2 linked regions of the Bradyrhizobium diazoefficiens genome follow. The protein of the gene in region 1 interacts with the protein of each later gene in a pairwise test. Links are inferred from orthologs where the notes say so. Each region holds a gene or a part of one and is shown on either strand. Other genes may lie near its edges.

The links. The genes of interacting proteins can lie anywhere in the genome.
Region 2: the proteins of JJE66_RS18660 (region 1) and JJE66_RS11450 interact in binary tests that used the Escherichia coli proteins (3 or more experiments, as listed by UniProt). The link is inferred for Bradyrhizobium diazoefficiens from one-to-one orthologs.

The regions. Positions count from the first base shown.
Region 1 is NZ_JAENXS010000002.1:405,301-409,067, reverse strand. Bases 1-2,781 are described here. They hold JJE66_RS18660 (single-stranded DNA-binding protein), read right to left. Parts: upstream 1,748-2,781; coding sequence 1,253-1,747; downstream 1-1,252. Other genes in these bases: JJE66_RS18655 (outer membrane protein), read left to right, coding at 2,179-2,781; JJE66_RS18665 (DUF2306 domain-containing protein), read right to left, coding at 651-1,049; gyrA (DNA gyrase subunit A), read right to left, coding at 1-482. Outside these bases: more of JJE66_RS18655, read left to right, coding at 2,782-2,946; JJE66_RS18650 (outer membrane protein), read left to right, coding at 3,204-3,767. UniProt on the Escherichia coli protein: Plays an important role in DNA replication, recombination and repair. Binds to ssDNA and to an array of partner proteins to recruit them to their sites of action during DNA metabolism. Acts as a sliding platform that migrates on DNA via reptation.
Region 2 is NZ_JAENXS010000001.1:2,424,100-2,428,828, forward strand. The notes cover bases 915-3,913. They hold JJE66_RS11450 (primosomal protein N'), read left to right. Parts: upstream 915-1,308; coding sequence 1,309-3,519; downstream 3,520-3,913. Other genes in these bases: JJE66_RS11445 (tyrosine recombinase XerC), read right to left, coding at 915-1,172; JJE66_RS11455 (septal ring lytic transglycosylase RlpA family protein), read right to left, coding at 3,744-3,913. Outside these bases: JJE66_RS11440 (DUF4337 domain-containing protein), read right to left, coding at 1-69; more of JJE66_RS11445, read right to left, coding at 207-914; more of JJE66_RS11455, read right to left, coding at 3,914-4,250.

The sequences.
Region 1 (3,767 bases):
TTGTCGTAGTTCGGCTGAAAGTCGACGGTGTCCTTGTCGATGTCGGCCAGCAGGGCCAGCGCCGACTTGGTCAGTCGCGCTTCGGTATAACGATAGGCGGCAGGCGGATCGCCGTCGACCGAGCCGAAATTGCCCTGGCCGTCGATCAGCGGCACGCGCATCGAGAAGTCCTGCGCCATGCGGACCATCGCATCGTAAATCGACTGGTCGCCGTGCGGATGATACTTACCGATGACGTCGCCGACCACGCGGGCGGACTTCACGTACTTCTTGTCGGGCGTGTGGCCCTGCTCGTGCATCGAGTACAGGATGCGGCGATGCACCGGCTTCAGACCGTCGCGGGCATCAGGCAACGCACGCGCCACGATCACGCTCATGGCGTAATCGAGGTAGGACTTCTTCATCTCCTCGAAGATGGAGACGGGGCGAATATCCGAGCGCTCCGGCTCGTCGCCGGGCTTCTTGTTGTCGTCGTCGGCCAAAGGGGAATCCGGTGAAATTTTATCTGGGAATCATATAGCGCATCGAGGCCCTGATAACCACCCTTGCAAGCTCTTGGGAAGCGGTTTTTCCGTTTGTTTTTCCAGAGACTTACGCGATTCTCACCGCCGCCCTCGGCGGCCCCGGAATGAACCGCCTCGAAGCATCCGTCACGCCCCGAAAATCACCCGGTGCATGATGCGTCCGGGCACCAGCGTGAACAGCCCCGCCACCACCAACGCGCCAGTGAACAGCAGGATCATGATGCGCCGGTGATCGGTGACGCGATGGGTGTGCGCCCGCCACACCGCGAGCGGCAGCATCACCAGCGTGAAGATCGACAACAGATGGATCGGGCTGAACGGCCCGACCAAGCGGATCTGGTGGATCCAGAACGACGAGGCAGCCACCGTCGTCATCAGCGCCACCCAGATCCAGCCGAGCGTCCGGTGCGGCAGCCTGCCCTTGGGGGCTGCGAACTGGACGAGGCCGAGCACGAACGCCGCCATCGCCGCGAAGGCGTGCAGCGGGATCGCCGGAGCGGCGTCAAGCAGCGGCGCGAGGCTCATGCAGAACTGTCCTCCAAATCGGCGGGAACCGACCATGTGAATAGGATTAACATAAAGTTAATACCATTCACATAGGGCGCTGTCAAAGGCTTGAGGCAGCACATGAGGTCCGCCCGGAAAACCCGAGCTTTGCCCGTAAATTGGTTGGAAGTCCTTCCGCCTTACGCGAGCAGGCAACGTCCAACGCCCGCGCGCGCTCCGTCTCAGAACGGGATGTCGTCGTCCATGTCGTTGCGACCGCCGCCGCCGCCGGCGGCCACGGGACGGCGCGGTGCGCTGCTGACCGGACCCGACGAGCCGAAATCGCCGCCCGGCTCATCGGCGAAGTTACCGCCTCCTCCGCCGCTGCGGCCATCGAGCATCGTCAGCGTCGAGTTGAAGCCCTGGAGCACGACTTCGGTGGAGTACTTCTCGACACCGCTCTGGTCGGTCCATTTGCGGGTTTGGAGCGCGCCCTCGATATAAACCTTGGCGCCCTTCTTCAAGTACTGCTCGACGATCTTGCAGAGCGGTTCGCTGAAGATCACGACCCGATGCCACTCGGTCTTTTCCTTGCGCTCGCCACTATTCTTGTCGCGCCAGGTCTCCGAGGTGGCGATGCTCAAATTTGCGATCGGCCGCCCGTCCTGGGTGCGGCGGATTTCCGGATCCTTGCCGAGATTTCCAACCAGAATGACCTTGTTGACGCTTCCCGCCATCGCCGCTCTCCACTCCAAATCCACTGAATCGATAAAGGCGCGCCCGCGCTGCCGCCTGTTGGGCCGACCCTATACGCTACGAGCGCGGATCGACCCGCCACGCCCTCGGTTATCCCCACATATAGCATCGACCGAACATTTGTTCCAGATTTGTTCCTGTCGAAATTGACGCGAAATGAGCGCACGCCTCTCACTCTGTGCCACTCTTCACGTCGCGATGAATTGGAACCCTGCCGAGTTCCCCAGATCGAGCAAAAGCACTTAACATTCATCAAGTTAGGTGCACACCAATTGACCCGTAACTGTTGCATTCCGGCGACGGACTCTCCCTCCAGATCGCACTACGGTTGCCTCGGAATTGGTTCTTGTGGGCGTCGCGCCTGATTGACCGCTTCGGGGACCTCTGGAGCGGCGAAACTGGGGAGACTGCAATGAAGAAAATTCTGTTCGCTACAATCGGTATCGTTGCGTTGGGCCTGTCTGCACCTGCGAGTGCAGCGGATCTCGCAACACGTCCTTACACCAAGGCGCCGGCGCCGATGGTCGCCACCATCTATGACTGGAGTGGCTTCTACATCGGCATCAATGGCGGTGGCGGATCGAGCCACAAATGCTGGGACAATGTTGTGCTCGGCGGCGGTGCGTTCGTAGGCGGCGAAGGCTGCCACAACGCCACCGGCGGCACGGTCGGTGGCCAGGTCGGCTACCGCTGGCAGTCCGCCAACTGGGTGTTCGGCCTTGAGGGCCAGGGCAACTGGGCCGACTTCTCCGGCGACAATGTCAGCGTTCTCTTTCCGGCCCAGCGCAACCGCACGAAGATCGACGCCTTCGGCTTGATCACGGGTCAGGTCGGCTATGCCTGGAACAACGTGCTGTTCTACGTGAAGGGCGGCGGCGCCGTGGTCGCCGACAAGTACAACATCTACACCGCGCCCGGCTTCGCCGGTGCCGGCACCCTGCTCGCTTCCGCCAAGGACAACCGCTGGGGTGGCACGGTCGGAGCCGGCCTCGAGTTCGGCTTTGCGCCGAACTGGACAGTCGGCGTCGAGTACGACCACATCTTCCTGGGCGGTCGGACCCTCACACTCAACGCGCCGGGCGGGGGGGCATTCCAGAGCGATCACATCAGCCAGAACGTCGACATGGGCCTCGTCCGCCTCAACTATCGCTTTGGCGGCCCGGTGATCGCCAGGTACTAATCAAGTACTAATCAGGCACTGATCCACCTGATATCATTCGAGAATTCGAAGGCCGGCCTCGCGCCGGCCTTTTCATTGCTTGTTCCCTGCGGGAACTATAGGTCAGCGGCAGTTACATTTTGCGCCCGTTGTGACTTTTGGGAGACACAACTTACGGCTTCAATGGTGTACGACGACGTCAGTTGGACCACAGCGTCCGCTGCCCTTCCGACGCACGGAAGGCAACAACAGAAACTGGGACTGGGATTACGTTGAAAATGAAAAAGGTTTTGTTGGCTTCGGCCTGTTTGTTCGCACTCGCCGCTCCGGCTTCGGCCGCCGATCTCGCGGCGCGCCCCTACACCAAGGCTCCGGTCGCTATGGCCTCGGTCTACAACTGGACCGGTTTCTACCTCGGTCTCGTTGGCGGCGGCGCCTGGGAAGATTCGAGCAGCCCCCGGATGCAGGGCGGCTTCGTCGGCGGCACCGCCGGCTACAACTGGCAGACCGGCAACGTCGTGTTCGGCCTCGAGGCCGACGGCGCCTGGGCTGACGTCAACGCTTCGGCCACCGCGCTCGGCATCACCGTGTCCTCCAAGACCGACGCGATGGGCACCGTGCGCGGCCGCATTGGCTACGCCGTCAACCAGATCCTGTTCTACGGCACCGGCGGCTACGCCTGGATCGACAACAAAATCAGCCTCTCCGCGCTCGGCGTGACCGCGTCGGACAGCAAGTGGCACTCGGGCTGGACCGTCGGCGCGGGCGTCGAAGCGTTCATTGCTCCGCAGTGGTCGATCAAGGGCGAGTACCTCTATCGCAGCCTCGGCGGCGAGACTTAC
Region 2 (4,729 bases), on another replicon or contig:
GATCTTCTTGTTCTCGCCGGATGCGTGCTCGGCATGCTCGGCGTGCTCCATGCTTTCGTGTGCGCTCATGAATCCCCTCCTGTGTCGGTTCCGCACGATTGACCGAACCGCGCGGCCTGCGCAAGAGGCATGCGGGGCAGGAGCTGGCTATGACAGCCTGATGTCAGGAATCAACGAGCTCTTCAGCGGCTCTTTCAGCGCCTCTTTTAGCGTCTTGGATGCGCGCTCGCATAGACTTCCAGCAACCGCTCGGAATCGATACCGGTGTAGATCTGCGTGGTTGAGAGCGAGGAATGGCCAAGCAATTCCTGGATCGCGCGCAGATCGCCGCCGCGCGATAGCAAATGCGTGGCGAAGGAATGCCGCAGCGCGTGCGGCGTGGCGCTGTCGGGCAGCCCAAGCGCGCCGCGCAGCCGCTCCATCGCGAGCTGGATGATGCGCGGGCTCAACGGCCCGCCGCGCGCCCCGACGAAGATCGGTCCCTCCGGCGGCAGCGCATGCGGGCACATCCCGACATATTCCTGCACCAGCGCGAGCACGTTTTGCAGCACCGGCACCATGCGCGTCTTGTTGCCCTTGCCGGTGACGACGAGCACGTCGCCTTCGCCGGGCCTCGGCACCTCGCGGCGCTTCAGCCCGAGCGCCTCGGAGATGCGCAGGCCTGATCCATAGAGCAGCGCCATCACCGCGGCGTCGCGCGCCAGAATCCAGGTCTCGCGGTCCTCGCCGGCGCGTTCATCAGCATCGGCCAGGCGCTTTGCCGATGCCATCGGCAGAGGCTTCGGCAGCGTCTTTGCGACCTTCGGCGCGCGGATCGCCGAGAGTGCGCCGACCTTGCCCTTGCCCTCGCGCTCGAGGAAGCGGCCGAACGAGCGCAGGCCCGCCAGCGCGCGCATCAGGGAACGGCCGGCAATATCGTCGGCGCGCCGCATCGCCATGAAGGCGCGGATGTCGGTGGCTTCCAGCGCGGCGAAGCGCTTCAGCGTCACGCGCTCGCCCCAATGCGCACAAAGGAAATCCAGGCACTGCCGCAAGTCGCGGCTGTACGCCTCCAGCGTCTTCGGCGACAGCCGCCGTTCGGCGCCGAGATGCGCCAGCCAGCGCGCCATCTCCTGCGCGATCGAGGGATCGGCGCTGGCGAGCTCGAGTGGTGGGGCGGCCGCTTTGCTCATGCGCTCTGGACGTAATGATTCCGCACAGTATATCGCATCACACTCGTTTATCGTTCGCTAAGGCCGCCTTGCGCGGCTAGCCTTGGGGCCCAAGGTTCCGATTCTCCGGTTCCGATTCTCCTCCCAAAGACCGTTGATGGATCATTCGTCGCGTAGCCAAACCGCCCCCGCCAACGCGACCCGCATGGTCGACGTGCTGGTGCCGGTCGCGCTCGACCAGACCTATTCCTACAAGGTGCCGCGCGGCATGGAGCTGAGGGCGGGCGATCTCATCGGTGTGCCGCTCGGGCCCCGCGAGGTGCTCGCCGTGGTCTGGGCAGAAAACGCCAATCCCGATCCGCGCCTGCACAACCGCCTCAAGGAGGTCAGTGAAAAGCTCGACCTCCCGCCCTTGAAACCCGAGCTGCGCGCGGTCGTCGACTGGGTCGCCAATTACACGCTGAGTCCGCGCGGCATGGTGCTGCGCATGTGCCTGCGCATGGGCGAGAACCTCGGCCCCGAGCGCGTCCGCGCCGGCGTGCGCCTGGTCGGCGATCTCCCGCGACGGCTGACGCCGGCAAGGCAGCGTCTGATCGAGGTGCTGTCGGACCGGCTGCTGCACGGCAAGTCCGAAGCGGCCAAGGAAGCCGGCGTCTCGGCCGGCGTGATCGACGGCCTCGTCGACGAAGGCACGCTCACGGTCGAGCCGATGCCGCCGCCGCCACCGCCGCCGGCACCCGATCCGGATTTCGGCCGGCCGGATTTCACGCCGCTCCAGCGCGCCGCGGTCGATACGATGCGCGCGCTTGCGGCCAACGGTACCTTTCACGTCGCGCTGCTCGACGGCGTCACCGGCTCGGGCAAGACCGAGGTCTATTTCGAGGCGATTGCCGAAGCCATCCGTCGCGGCAAGCAGTCGCTGATCCTGATGCCGGAGATCGCGCTGACCGGCCAGTTCCTCGACCGCTTCGCGCAGCGTTTTGGCGTGCGCCCGCTGGAATGGCACTCCGAGCTGACGCCGCGCACCCGCGCGCGCAATTGGGCGGCGATCTCCGAAGGCACCGCGCCGGTCGTGGTCGGCGCCCGCTCGGCGCTGTTTCTGCCTTACGCCAATCTCGGCCTGATCGTGGTCGATGAAGAGCACGACCAGGCCTACAAGCAGGACGAGGGCGTGCATTATCACGCCCGCGACATGGCGGTGGTGCGCGCGCATGTCGCCAAGATCCCGGTCGTGCTGGCGTCCGCGACGCCGTCGGTCGAGTCCGAGGTCAATGCGCGCAAGAACCGCTATCAGCGCATCGCGCTGCCCTCGCGCTTCGGCGGCCAGCACATGCCGCATATCGAGGCCATCGACATGCGCCGCGAGCCGCCCGCGCGCGGCCGCTTCATCTCGCCGCGCCTGGCCTCCGAGATCAGAACCGCGATCGAAAAGCGCGAGCAGGCGCTGCTGTTCCTCAATCGCCGCGGCTATGCGCCGCTGACGCTGTGTCGAGCCTGTGGTCATCGCTTCGCCTGCACCATCTGCGATGCTTGGCTGGTCGATCACCGCTTTCGCCAGCGCCTCGTCTGTCATCATTGCGGCTTCTCGATGCCGCGCCCGCAGATCTGTCCGAACTGCTCGGCTGAGGAGTCGCTGGTCGCGGTCGGTCCCGGCGTCGAGCGCTTGCAGGAGGAGGCGGCCGCGTTGTTTCCGGATGCGCGCACGATGGTGCTGTCGAGCGATCTCATCACGTCGGTCGAGACGATGCGCTCCGAGCTTGCCGAGATCGCCGAGGGCCGCGTCGACATCATCATTGGCACGCAGCTCGTGGCCAAAGGCCACAATTTTCCGCGGCTCAATCTGGTCGGGGTGGTCGATGCCGATCTCGGCCTCTCCAATGGCGATCCGCGTGCGTCGGAACGCACCTGGCAATTGCTCAACCAGGTGATCGGCCGTGCCGGACGCGAGCAGGGCCGCGGCGTCGGCTATCTCCAGACCCATCAGCCCGATCACCCCGTGATGAAGGCGCTGATCGCCTGCGACCGCGAGGCCTTCTACGACAGCGAGATCGATCTGCGCGAGCGCACGCTTTATCCGCCGTTCGGCCGGCTCGCGAGCCTGATCATCTCGGCGGGCGATCGTCCGAGCGCGGAAGGTCTCGGCCGCAAGCTCGTTGCGCTGGCGCCGCGCGACGAGCGCGTGGTGGTGCTGGGCCCTGCGGAAGCCCCGCTCGCCGTGATCAAGGGCCGCTACCGCTTCCGCATTCTGGTGAAGTCGGCGCGCGGTTTTGACCTCTCGGATTATTTGCGCAACTGGCTCGCCGTCTGCCCGAAACCGAAGGGCAATCAGAAGCTCGAAGTCGACGTCGATCCGCAAAGCTTTTTGTAAGGTCCCACCGCTCTCTCCCACGTCATTGCGAGCGAAGCGAAGCAATCCAGGGTCCCTCCGCGGGCAGATTCTGGATTGCTTCGCTACGCTCGCAGTGACGAAAAGAAATAAAAAGCCCGCTGTCCCCCAAGACAGCGGGCTTTGTTTACCCACGCAGCAAGCCGCTCACGTCCATGCGGACAATGACATTGCTGCGCTTATCAGGTGAGGCGCTGATGGCGCCGTTAGGAGACGACTTCCGCGGTGACGCGGCCGACGCCGGCACCGGTGAGGCCGATGGCGCGGGCAGCGCCCGTGGAGAGGTCGAGCACGCGGCCGCGCACGAACGGGCCGCGGTCATTGATGGTGACGATGACGCTCGAGCCGCCATGGGTGACGCGCAGCTTGGTGCCGAACGGCAGCGAACGGTGCGCCGCGGTCATGGCGTTCTGGTTGAAGCGCTGGCCCGACGCGGTCCGGCTGCCGGATTCGTTGCCGTAATAGGAGGCCATGCCCGAGAAGCTGTGGCCCGTCCCCGACGACGGCGTCATCGACGCATTGGCGTTGCGCCAATCGGAGCTGGAATCGTTCTGGGCGTGGTCGCGGTGATGATGGTGAGAGTACCGGTGGTGGTGATGCCGGGATTTGGCCGAAGCTTCGGTGGCAGTTCCACCGACGAGGAGAGTTGCAGCGACGAAAGCGATCGCCGTACGCGGCCGGGTCACAGAGCCCAGCGTCTTCAAAGACAGCATTTAGTGGTCCCTAAGCTAGTATTGCCACATATGTGGCTAGTGGAGCCCCCATCAGTTTGTGAGCGGGTTGGCGTTTCCTTTGGCAATGAGGCATGAATTGGGCAGTAGTTTCGCTATGTGTCGTGATGAAATATCTTGTGACCCCTGCGGATATTCCAAGGATGTTCCGTAATAGTTGGCTTTAACAATTCATTAACTAAGTTATTACTTGTTAATACTGTAAAACGAAGTCGTCGAATTTACTGTTTAGAATTGGGTAAGTATTCGGCAGGCCGACAGATTCACGACTCTGCGAGCTGTGTTCATGGCCGCTATGCGCTGAGGGCGGGAACGAATGCCGCGATTGCAGCCGTAACGCTCGCGGCAATTCCGTGACGTGGCAGGTCAAGGAGTGAGTATCGCGGCGTGCGACGAACGGGCGAGAAAGAGCCAGGCCTTTAAGTTGCCGTCATGTTGCACGTGCGCGCCTGCTATGTTAG